2 regions of the Streptomonospora sediminis genome follow, and region 2 is predicted to be linked to the other one. Evidence: predicted binding sites of a transcription regulator. Region 2 holds the regulator's gene; the other holds the start of a gene.

Region 1 (6,130 bases), on a different contig from region 2:
CTCCCGCGCGTCGCCGTGCACCCCGACGACGCGTGGTTCTGGGAGGAGGGCCGGCAACAGGCGGAACGAGAAGTTGATGCGGAGATCGCCGCGTCCGGAGTGGGGCCGGGCATGACAGCGGAGGAGTTCCTCGACCGTCTGGAACGGCTTAGCCACTGCAATCCGGAGGAAGGTTTGTGAAGTTCACTGCGACTGACGCGTTCGACTTCGACTTCGCCCGACTATCCCGGCACCAGCGGCACGGCTTGATCGCCGCGATTAGGCAGGGCATCCCGGCGACCGCAGGAGCGCATTCGGCGGACGCTCAGTGGCCGGCCTCGTTGAACTTCCGGCTCCGATCCGTGCACGTCTACTCGATCACCTGGTCCCCCGATTCGCGGTACGCGCATGCCACCTTCCATTTCGAGAAAGACGACGAAGGCGACACCGTCCTCGTCTGGCGCCGCATCGGCGACCAATCCATCTACAAGGACCCCTGACACACGTGCGGGCCGCCCCGGCAGGGCGGCCCGCGGTGGTGTTGTCCGGCTCCGATGGCCGCTAGACCGCCACCGGCTCCCGCAGTTCGGCGGGGCTCAGGGCCAGGTCCAGGACCTCGCGGACGTCGCTGACGGCGTGCACCGTGAGCTGTTCGCGGATGTCGTCGGGCACGTCGTCCAGGTCGGGCTCGTTGCGTGCCGGGATCAGCACGGTGGTGATGCCCGCCCGGTGCGCAGCCAGGAGTTTCTGCTTGACTCCGCCGATCGGCAGCACCCGGCCGGTGAGCGAGACCTCGCCGGTCATGGCCACGTCCGAGCGGGCCGGGCGGCCCGATAGCAGCGAGGCCAGGGCGGTGGTCATGGTGACACCGGCGCTGGGCCCGTCCTTGGGGATCGCGCCCGCAGGGACGTGCAGGTGGACGCCGCGCTCCTTGAGGTCGGCCACCGGCAGCTCGAGTTCGGCGCCCCGCGAGCGCAGGTACGACAGCGCGATCTGGGCGGACTCCTTCATCACGTCGCCGAGCTGGCCGGTCAGGGTCAGCCCGCTGGCGCCGGACTCGGCGTCGGCCAGGGACGCCTCGACGAACAGGACGTCCCCGCCGGTACCGGTGACCGCCAGGCCGGTGGCCACCCCCGGCACGGAGGTGCGTTCGGCGGTTTCCGGGGTGTGCTTGGGCCGCCCGACAAAGCCGGTAAGGTCGTCGGCGCCGACCCGCACCGGAAGCTCGCGGTCGCCCAGCGCCACACCGGCCGCCACCTTGCGCAGCACCCGCGCGATCGTGCGTTCCAATTCGCGGACGCCGGCCTCGCGGGTGTACTCGGCGGCGATCCTGCGCAGGGCGTCGTCGCCGAACTCGGCCTCGCCGGATTCCAGGCCGGCCCGCTCCAGCTGGCGCGGGAGCAGGTGGTCGCGGCCGATGGTCACCTTCTCGTCCTCGGTGTAACCGTCGAGCTGCACCAGTTCCATGCGGTCCAGCAGCGGACCCGGGATGGTCTCCAGCGCGTTGGCGGTGGCGAGGAAGACGACGTCGGACAGGTCGAGGTCGACCTCCAGGTAGTGGTCGCGGAACGTGTGGTTCTGCGCGGGGTCGAGCACCTCGAGCAGTGCCGAGGTGGGGTCGCCGCGGAAGTCGCTGCCGACCTTGTCGATCTCGTCGAGCAGCACGACCGGGTTCATCGAGCCGGATTCCTTGATGGCGCGGACGATGCGCCCGGGCAGCGCGCCGACGTAGGTGCGCCGGTGTCCGCGGATCTCGGCTTCGTCGCGCACCCCGCCCAGGGCCACGCGGGTGAACTCGCGGCCCATGGAGCGCGCCACGGATTCGCCCAGCGAGGTCTTGCCGACACCGGGCGGGCCGACCAGGGCGAGCACGGCCCCGCTGCGGCGCCCGCCGATCACGCCTTGGCCGCGGTCCTCGCGCCGCTTGCGCACCGCGAGGTACTCGACGATGCGCTCCTTGACGTCGTCGAGGCCGGCGTGGTCGGTGTCGAGGATCTCGCGGGCCCCGGCAATGTCGTAGGTGTCGCCGGTGCGGGTGTTCCACGGCATGTCGAGGATGGTGTCGAGCCAGGTGCGGATCCACCCGGACTCCGGCGAGGAGTCGCCGGCCCGCTCCAGCTTGTCGACCTCGGCCAGCGCGGCCTTGCGCACGTGGTCGGGGAGCTCGGCGGACTCGACGCGTTCGCGGTAGTCGTCCTCTTCGCTGCCGGGCTTGCCGCCGAGCTCGTTGAGCTCCTTGCGGATGGCTTCCATCTGGCGGCGCAGCAGGAACTCGCGCTGCTGCTTTTCGACGCCCTCGGTGACGTCCTGGTCGATGGTCTCGGCGACGTCGAGTTCGGCCAGGTACTCGCGGGTCCACTCGTTGAGGAGCCGCAGCCGCTCGGCGACGTCGTAGGTCTCAAGCAGCTGCAGCTTCTGCCCGGTCTTGAGGAAGGGCGAGTAGCCGCCGCGGTCGGCGAGGCGGCCGGGGTCGTCGAGCTGCTGGATGCCGTCCAGGATCTGCCAGGCGCCGCGCTTCTGCAGGTATGTGGTCAGCAGCGACTTGAACTCGCGGGCCTGCTCCTGGACCTTGCCGGGGTAGCCGGCCTCGGGCGGTTCCTCGTCGTGGACCTCGGCCGAGACCCACAGGGCGGCGCCGGGGCCGGTGGTGCCGCTGCCGACACGCGCCCGCGCGGCGCCGCGCAGGACCGCGGCCGGTTCGCCCTCGGGGGTGCGGCCGACCTGTTCGATGACGGCGAGGGTGCCGACCGCCGCGTAGTTGCCGTCGATGCGGGGGACGATCAGCACTTGCGGCTTGCCGGCCGCGCGGATGCCGGGCACCTTTGCTGCGCCCTCGCTCCCGGCGCGGGCGGCGTCGACCGCGGCGCGGACCTCGGAGTCGGAGATGTCGACCGGCACGACCATGCCGGGCAGCACGACCTCGTCGTCGAGGGGAAGCACGGGGAATGTCGCGTTGGACTGCGCTTCAGTCATCAGACCCTCCTTGTTGAGTCACTATCACTCAATAAACGAGAGTCGGGTTTTGTTCCCCCTGCTGTGTTCGCCGTCAGCGATCGGCCGTCGGGCGGGAACGCTGCTGCATACAGGCCTGCGGTTCAGTTCACCAGACCGGCGCGGTAGGCGATCACCACGAGCTGGGCGCGGTCGCGGGCGTGCAGCTTGACCATGGCCCGGCTGACGTGGGTGCGCGCGGTGGCCGGGCTGACCACGAGGCGCTCGGCGATCTCGGCGTTGGACAGTCCCTCGCCGACCAGGGCCAGCACCTCGCGTTCGCGTTCGGTCAGCTCGCCCAGCTGGGGCCGCGGCCCGCTGGAGGGCGCGCGGGCGGTGAAGGAGGCGATGACGCTGCGGGTGACCGACGGCGACAGCAGCGATTCGCCCGCCGCCGCCAACCGGATCGCGCGCAGCAGCTCGCCGGGGTCGCTGTCCTTGATCAGGAATCCGGCCGCTCCGGCGCGCAGCGCGTCGAAGACGTACTCGTCCAGCTCGAAGGTGGTCAGCACCACGACCCGGGTACCGGACAGGGTGTCGTCGGCGGCGATCTCGCGCAGCGCGGCGATGCCGTCCATGCCGGGCATCCGCACGTCCATCAGGATGACGTCGGGGCGCTCGCGGCGCACGACCTCGACCGCTTGGCGCCCGTCGGCGGCTTCGCCGGCGGCGGCCATGTCGTCCTCGGCGTCGATGAGCACCCGCAGGCCCATGCGCACCAGTTCCTGGTCGTCGGCGAGGGCCACCCGGATCGTGCTCAACGCTCCCCCAGCGGCAGCTCGGCGCGCACCCGGAACCCGCCCTCGGCACGCGGTCCGGCTTCGAGCCGCCCGCCGACAGCCCGGGCCCGCTCGCGCATCCCGGCGATGCCGCTGCCTTCCTGATGGCCGCCGCGGCGGGCGGGTCCGTTGTCGGTGATCTCCACGGTCAACTCCTCGGGATGGGACTGGGGACGGTAGCCGATGACGACGGTCGAGCCGGTGCCGCCGCTGTGCCGGACCGCGTTGGTCAGCGCCTCTTGGACGATCCGGTAGGCGGCGTGGTCGAGCGCCGCGGGCAGCGCGGTGCGCTCGCCTTCGATACGCACGTCGACACTGTGCCCTGCGGATCCGATACCCGCTGTGAGCTCATCGAGTCGGCCCAGTCCGGGAACGGGCTCGCGTTCGGTTCCGGGGCCGGCCGCCGCCGCGCCGCTGCCGGGCACGCTGCCGGAGCCGGAACCGGCTCCGGTGGCCGCCGGAGCCGCGCCGGCGCCACCGGCCGGACCGCCGTCCGCACCGTCCTCGGGTGCGCGGAATACCGCGAGAGTGCCGCGCAGCTCCACCAGCGCGTCCTTGCTGGTCTGGCGGATCGCCTGCAGCGCGGGTTCGGCCTGTTCCGGCCGCTTGCCCAGCACGTGCAGGGCGACCCCGGCCTGCATGTTGATGACCGAGAGGCTGTGCCCCACGACGTCGTGCACTTCGCGGGCGATGCGCAGCCGTTCCTCATAGGCCGAGCGGCGCAGCTCCTGGTCGCGTTCGCGGCGGGCGGTCTCGCGGCGGGAGCGCACGATCACACCCAGCGCCGCCGGGAGCAGCAGCAGCGGTGCGAAGAGGAACACGGCGGTGGCGGTGGAGGGGTCGAGCAACCCGAAGTAGGGCAGCTCCGCGCGGCCGGCGAGGAACATCGGCACCGCCAGCACCAGCCAGGGTGTCCACTGCCGCAGCGGCAGCAGCGACGCCGCGGTGTAGGCCAGCACGGCAAGCCCCAGCCGCAGCGGCGCACTGTCCTGGCCCAAGGCGAGGAACACGGTGACGGCGGCCATCGCGCAGGCGAACGCGGCCAGCGGGTGGAAGCGGCGCACCGCGAGGCATACCACCACCGCGGCGATGCAGGCATAGGCGGCGGGCGGCAGCGCGGCAATGGCGCCGGGGTCGCCGCCGCCGTCGGCCCAGGGCGGGCCGCCCCGGGCGTGGGTGCCGCCCGGGCCCCACTGCGGGGTGTCGCCGGGTCCGCCGGCGGGCGGGCCGCCGCCGAAGTGGGCACCGGCCATCGCCGCCGCGCCGATGCCGAGCGCGATGGGGATGTCCAGGGCGAGGACGCGGGCGGTGCGTTTCTCGCGGATCACCCCAACGACACTAGTCCGCCCAGCGCTGCAGGGCATCGGTTCCAGGGCGTATTCGCACTGGTGCCGGGTGCGTAGCCCGAGTGCCGCCCCACGGGCGACGCGCGGCGGGCCTGTGCCGCCCACTCTGGAGGCATGAATACCGCACTGACCGCGGCAGGGGCCCAAGCCGCCGAACTCGCGATGTTCGCCGGCCCTCCTGACCGCTTCCACCACGGACCGCCGTTCCCACCGCTGATCGGAGCCGCAATGCTGCTTTTCCTGCTCCTGCTGCTGGGGGCACTCGCCTACCTGCTGTTCTCGCGTGCCAGGGGCCACCGCCCGCCGTGGGCGGGTGGCGTCTCGGAGCCGCCGGAGTACGACGCACGCAAGCTGCTCGCCGAACGTTTCGCGCGCGGCGACATAACCGCCGACGAGTTCCACGAGCGCGCCAGCGTGCTGAACTGGACGCCGGGAACGAGCGGGGGCGGCCGCAAGGGCGGCACCAGGTGAGCATCCCGCCGGGCGGACCGCGCAAGGCGCTGCTGAGCGTGCATGTCATCGCGTCGGTCGGCTGGGTCGGCGTGCACGGCAGCGTCCTGGCGCTGCTGGCCGCCGGCCTGGCCGCCGATGGCGCCGCCCGGGCCGGTGTGCTCTACGGAGCCGCAGCCGAGCTGGCGGGGCTGCTGGTGCTCCCGCTGAGCCTGCTGGCGCTGGTCTCGGGCCTGGCCGCGGCGCTGGGCACACCGTGGGGGCTGTTCCGCCACTACTGGGTGGCGGCCAAGTTGGCGCTGACCGCGGTACTGGTGGCAGGCAGCAACCTGCGGCTGGTGCCCGGGGTGGCCGACCTGGCCCGGGCGACCGAGGGCGGAACGGTTCTGCCCGCCTACGCCGACCGGCTGAGCATGGTGGTCGCGCTTTCGGTGGCACTCGCGTTTCTGCTGGCGGCCACCCTGCTGTCCACGGTCAAGCCGTTCGGCCGGATCCGCAGCCGCCGCCGGGCGGCGGACACGCGCACCCCGGCGCGCGCCTCCGCCGGTGCGCCGCCCGGGCCGCGCTGACTCCGCTCCGGTGCCG
Region 2 (6,130 bases):
GGCTTCGTCCGAGGGCCCGCTGCACCTCGATGAAAAGCTGACCCGCGCGGAGTTCCAGCGCCTGACCTCCGACCTGCTGGACCGCACCAAGGAGCCGTTCCGCCAGGTCATCAAGGACGCCGGCATCCAGGTCGACAAGATCGACCACGTGGTCATGGTCGGCGGTTCCACCCGCATGCCCGCGGTCGTGGATCTGGTCAAGGAGCTCACCGGCGGCAAGGAGCCCAACAAGGGCGTCAACCCCGACGAGGTCGTTGCCATCGGCGCGGCTCTGCAGGGCGGCGTGCTCAAGGGCGAGGTCAAGGACGTCCTGCTGCTCGATGTCACCCCGCTGTCGCTGGGTATCGAGACCAAGGGCGGCGTGTTCACCAAGCTCATCGAGAAGAACACGACCATCCCGACCAAGCGGTCCGAGATCTTCACCACGGCCGACGACAACCAGCCTTCGGTGCAGATCCAGGTCTACCAGGGCGAGCGCGAGATCGCGCAGTACAACAAGAAGCTCGGCGTCTTCGACCTCACCGGCCTGCCGCCGTCCCCGCGCGGCGTGCCCCAGATCGAGGTCACCTTCGACATCGACGCCAACGGCATCGTGAACGTGACCGCCAAGGACATGGGCACCGGTAAGGAGCAGTCGGTCACCATCTCCGGCGGCTCGGCCATGAGCAAGGACGACATCGACAAGATGGTCCGCGAGGCCGAGGAGTACGCCGAGGAGGACCGCAAGCGCCGCGAAGAGGCCGAGGTCCGCAACAACGCCGAGTCGCTCGTCCACCAGACCGAGAAGGTCATCAAGGACAACGAGGACAAGATCCCGGCCGAGGTCAAGACCGAGACCGAGAGCGCCGTCGGCGACCTGAAGACCGCGCTGGAAGGCACCGACATCGAGGCCATCCGCCAGGCGAGCGAGAAGGTCGCCCTGGCCAGCCAGAAGATCGGTTCCTCCATCTACGGCCAGGGCCAGCAGGGCGACGCCGACAGCGCCGAGAGCGCCGCCGCCGGCGGGCAGACCCAGAGCGACGACGACGTCGTTGACGCCGAGATCGTCGACGAGGACAACGCCAAGAAGGACGGCAACGCCTGATCGGCCGGTAGGCAAGGCAAGGGAGGCGCAGCCAATGGCGCTGCCGGAGAACGAGAACGGCAAGGAGCAGCAGGGGCCGGTGATCCGCGACAAACGCCGCATAGATCCCGAAACCGGTGAGCTCCGTACGCCCGAGGGAGCCGAGGACTCCGCTCCCGACTCCACCGAGGCGGAGATCGGGGTGGAGGACGAGCCCGTCATCATCGACGACACCGCCGAGGGCGGCGAGCTCCTCAAGGCCCGCGAGCAGCTTGTGGAACTCACCAACGACCTCAAGCGGCTGCAGGCGGAGTACGCCAACTACCGCAAGCGGGTCGACCGCGACCGGGTGGCAGTGCGCGAGCAGGCCACCGCCCAGGTGGTGGGCGACCTCCTGCCGATCCTGGACGACATCGGCCGGGCGCGCGAGCACGACGAACTCAACGGCGGGTTCCGGTCCGTCGGCGAGGCGCTCGAGGCGCTGGTCACCAAGCTGGGGCTGAAGAGGTACGGCGAACAGGGCGACGAGTTCGACCCGAACGTGCACGAGGCCCTGACCATGGTGCCCTCCACCGATGTCGAGGTACCCACGGTCATCGAGGTCTTCCAGCCCGGCTACACCATCGGCGAGCGAGTGCTGCGCCCCGCACGCGTGGTGGTGGCCGGTCCGGGGGACGATGCTGCAGAGGCCGGTACCGCAGCGGACGAGGCGCCCACCGAGCCCGCCGAGCCCGAACCGGGCGAAGGCGAGCAGGGGGCCTCGGCCGGGGCCCCCGAAACCGGCCCCGCCGGCGGGGCCGGTGCGGACAACCAGTAGACCGCCGGGCCCCGGGCGCCATCGCGGCGCCCGGGGCGCGCGGACACCGGGTGCGCCTGGCGGCGGGCCGCGGACCGCGGCCCGCCGGGGGCGGTGCCCGGGACCATTCGACCCAGAGCGCGAAGCGGGAGAAGGCAAACGTCGATGAGCACCAAGGACTATTTGGAGAAGGACTACTACAAGGTCCTCGGAGTCTCAAAGACCGCCTCGCAGGACGAAATCAAGCAGTCCTATCGCAAGCTCGCGCGTGAAAACCACCCCGATGCCAATACCGGCGACCCCGGGGCCGAGGACCGCTTCAAGGAGATCTCCGAGGCCTACAACGTCCTCAGCGACGAAAACCGGCGCAAAGAGTACGACGACGCCCGCTCCCTCTTCGGCTCGTCCTACCGGCCGGGCGGGGGCAACACCGGCGCGGGCGGCTTCGACCTGGGCGACCTGTTCGGCCAGGGCGGCGGCCAGCCCGGCGGCGGTGGCGGCGAGCGGCTGAGCGACCTGTTCGGCGGGCTGTTCGGCGGCCGCGGCCGCACCACCACCCAGCCGCGGCGCGGGGCCGATATCGAGACCGAGACACGGCTGACCTTCTCCGAGGCGGCCACCGGCGTCACCCGCTCCTTCCAACTCAGCAGCGACACCGCATGCCCCACGTGCAAGGGCACCGGCGCAAAGGCGGGCACCGCACCGCGGGTGTGCCCGAAGTGCTCGGGCACCGGGCACGAGAACCAGAACCAGGGCGGGTTCTCACTGTCCGAGCCCTGCAGCGAGTGCAAGGGCCGCGGCCTCGTGGTCGACGACCCCTGCCCCACCTGCACGGGCAGCGGACGGGGCAAGAGCACCCGTACCATCCAGGCCAGGATCCCGGGGGGCGTCTCCAACGGGCGGCGGATCCGCATCAAGGGCAAAGGTGCGCCGGGCGAACACGGCGGACCGGCCGGAGACCTCTTTGTGGTGGTGAATGTGCAGCCGCACCCCGTGTTCGGCAAGTCCGGCGACAACCTGACGATCACCGTCCCGGTGACCTTTCCTGAGGCCGCACTCGGCGCCGATGTGCGGGTGCCGACCCTGAACGGCCTGCCCGTAACGGTCAAGATCCCGCCGGGCACCCCCAACGGGCGCACGTTCCGCGTGCGCGGCAAGGGCAGCACCCGGCGCGACGGCACCACCGGCGACATGCTGGTGACCGTTGAGGTATCGGTGCCCCAGAGCCTCAACGGCGAGGCGCGCGAGGCACTTGAGAAGTTCCGCGCCGCGACCGCTGACCAAGACCCGCGCAGCGGGCTGGAGACCCGCGCAAAGGGGAAGTGAATGTCATGACGAATCCGGGACTGGGCGAGGACATCCCGGTCTATGTGATTTCGGTGGCCGCCGAACTGTCCGGGCTGCATCCGCAGACATTGCGCCAGTACGACCGGCTGGGCCTGGTCTCACCGGGCCGGGCCTCGGGCCGGGGCCGGCGCTACTCCATGCGCGACATCCGGACACTGCGCGAGGTGCAGCGGCTCTCGCAGGAAGAGGGCATCAACCTCGCCGGGATCAAACGGATCCTGGAGCTGGAACGCGAGGTCGAGAAACTCCGCGAACACCTCTTCCATCTGCACAACGAGCTTGAGGCGGCGCGCTCGGCGGTCGCGCGGCGCTCCGCCGGCGATGCCGGCGGCGGCGAGCTGCTGCCGGTGCGGCGCGCCCGGCTCACCATCTTCAACACCTCTCCTCCACCCGAGCAGGACCAGTAGCGGCGCCCACCGCCCCGGTCGGCCGCCGCGGACGGCCGGCCGGGGCGGTTTGTGCCCGGCCGGCGCAGCGGCGGCCGGACCGACCGCGGAGCACACCCCGGCGCTGCAACCCACGAACCACACAACCGCATAGCGATCACGCGTGAAGGGGGCGGCGACGCATGAACTACAAACTCACCACAAAGAGCCAGGAAGCCGTATCGGCGGCGATGCGGCGCGCGACCACGGACGGCAACCCGCAGGTCGAGGCGGTCCACCTGCTCGCCGCCCTGCTCAACCAGGGCGAAGGCATCATCCGCCCGCTCCTCAAGGAGGTCGGCGCGGGCCCCGACGACCTCGCCGCGAAAACCGAGCAGGCCATCGCGGGCCTGCCCAAGGCCGCGGGCAGCACGGTGGGGGCGCCGCAGAGCGCGCGCCAGCTCATCGTCTCGCTGAACACCGCGGCCCAGCGCGCCCAGCAGATGGAGGACGAGTTCGTCTCCACCGAGCACCTGCTGGTGGGGTTGGCCGCCGACGGCGGCGAGGCGAGCCGGCTGCTGAACGACGCCGGCGCCGCACCCGAGGCGCTGCTTGAGGCGTTCGAACGGGTCCGCGGCCCGGGCAAGGTCACCAGCCAGAACCCCGAGGAGACCTACCAGGCGCTGGAGAAGTACGGCGTCGACCTCACCGGCCGGGCGCGCGCGGGCGCGCTCGACCCGGTCATCGGGCGCGACTCCGAGATCCGGCGCGTGGTGCAGGTGCTGTCGCGGCGCACCAAGAACAACCCGGTGCTCATCGGCGAACCCGGCGTGGGCAAGACCGCCGTTGTCGAAGGGCTCGCCCAGCGGGTGGTGGCCGGCGACGTGCCGGAGTCGCTGCGCGACAAGCGGCTGATCGCGCTGGACCTGTCGGCGATGGTCGCCGGTGCCAAGTACCGCGGCGAGTTCGAAGAGCGGCTCAAGGCCGTGCTCAACGAGATCAAGGAGAGCAACGGCCAGATCATCACCTTCATCGACGAGCTGCACACCATGGTCGGCGCGGGCGCGGCCGAGGGTGCCATGGACGCCGGCAACATGCTCAAGCCGATGCTGGCCCGCGGCGAGCTGCGCATGGTCGGCGCGACCACGCTGGACGAGTACCGCGAGCGCATCGAGAAGGACCCGGCGCTGGAGCGCCGCTTCCAGCAGGTGCAGGTGGGCGAACCGTCGGCGGCCGACACCATCGCCATCCTGCGCGGGCTCAAGGGCCGCTACGAGGCCCACCACAAGGTGCAGATCGCCGATTCGGCGCTGGTGGCGGCGGCCACGCTGTCGGACCGCTACATCACCGCCCGGTTCCTGCCGGACAAGGCAATCGACCTCATCGACGAGTCGGCGTCGCGGCTGCGCATGGAGATCGACTCCCGCCCGGTTGAGATCGACGAGCTGCAGCGCACCGTCGACCGGCTGAAGATGGAGGAGATGGCGTTGGACAAGGAGTCCGACGCCGCCTCCCTGCACCGGCTGGAGCGGCTGCGCGCCGACCTGGCCGACCGGCAGGAGGAACTCAACGGGCTGGTCGCCCGCTGGGAGCAGGAGAAAGCGGGGCTGAACCGGGTCGGCGAGCTCAAGGAGCGCCTGGACGGGCTGCGCACCCAGGCCGAACGGGCCCAGCGCGACGGCGACTTCACCGAGGCGTCGCGGCTGATGTACGGCGACATCCCGCAGTTGGAGAAACAGCTGGAAGAGGCGTCCACCGCCGAGGAGGAGGCCGACAGCACCGACGAACCGACCATGGTCAAGGACGAGGTCGGCGCCGACGACGTCGCCGACGTGGTGTCGTCGTGGACCGGGATCCCCGTTGGCCGGTTGATGGAGGGCGAAACCGCCAAGCTGCTGCGCATGGAGGACGAGCTGGGCAAGCGCCTGGTCGGCCAGCAGCAGGCGGTGGCCGCGGTCTCCGACGCGGTGCGGCGCGCCCGCACCGGGATCTCCGACCCGGACCGGCCCACCGGCTCCTTCCTGTTCCTCGGCCCGACCGGCGTGGGCAAAACCGAGCTGGCCAAGGCGCTGGCGGAGTTCCTGTTCGACGACGAACGGGCGATCGTGCGCATCGACATGAGCGAGTACTCCGAGAAGCACTCGGTTTCGCGGCTGGTCGGGGCGCCGCCCGGCTACGTCGGCTACGAGGAGGGCGGCCAGCTGACCGAGGCGGTGCGCCGCCGGCCCTACACGGTCGTGCTGCTCGACGAGGTCGAGAAAGCCCACGTCGAGGTCTTCGACACCCTGCTGCAGGTCCTCGACGACGGCCGGCTCACCGACGGGCAGGGGCGGATCGTCGACTTCCGCAACACGCTGCTGGTGCTGACCTCCAACCTGGGGTCGCAGTTCCTTGTCGACCCGGCTCTGGTCGGCGGGGAACGCCGCGAGAAGGTGATGTCGGTCGTGCGCAACACCTTCAAGCCGGAGTTCCTGAACCGGCTGGACGACCTGATCGTGTTCGAGACCCTGTCCACCGACGAGCTGACCCGCATCGTGGACCTGCAGGTCGACCGGTTGG

Evidence for each region. Region 2 encodes HspR, which represses chaperone genes until heat shock. Its sites were predicted from a motif close to ANTTGAGTCNNNNNGACTCAANT; they were not measured.
Region 1: the regulator HspR is predicted to act here: its motif matches at 2,964-2,986, upstream of lon (endopeptidase La).

What each region holds. Positions count from the first base shown of each region.
Region 1 is NZ_BAAGYZ010000072.1:67,302-73,431, forward strand. Features, by position in the region: gene ACYVD5_RS14695 (hypothetical protein) at 1-180, shown strand, start outside; gene ACYVD5_RS14700 (hypothetical protein) at 177-479, shown strand; gene lon (endopeptidase La) at 541-2,952, opposite strand; gene ACYVD5_RS14710 (response regulator) at 3,075-3,731, opposite strand; gene ACYVD5_RS14715 (sensor histidine kinase) at 3,728-5,077, opposite strand; gene ACYVD5_RS14720 (SHOCT domain-containing protein) at 5,210-5,566, shown strand; gene ACYVD5_RS14725 (hypothetical protein) at 5,563-6,114, shown strand.
Region 2 is NZ_BAAGYZ010000005.1:350,775-356,904, forward strand. Features, by position in the region: gene dnaK (molecular chaperone DnaK) at 1-1,084, shown strand, start outside; gene grpE (nucleotide exchange factor GrpE) at 1,119-1,880, shown strand; gene dnaJ (molecular chaperone DnaJ) at 2,025-3,185, shown strand; gene ACYVD5_RS02190 (heat shock protein transcriptional repressor HspR) at 3,191-3,613, shown strand; gene clpB (ATP-dependent chaperone ClpB) at 3,775-6,130, shown strand, end outside.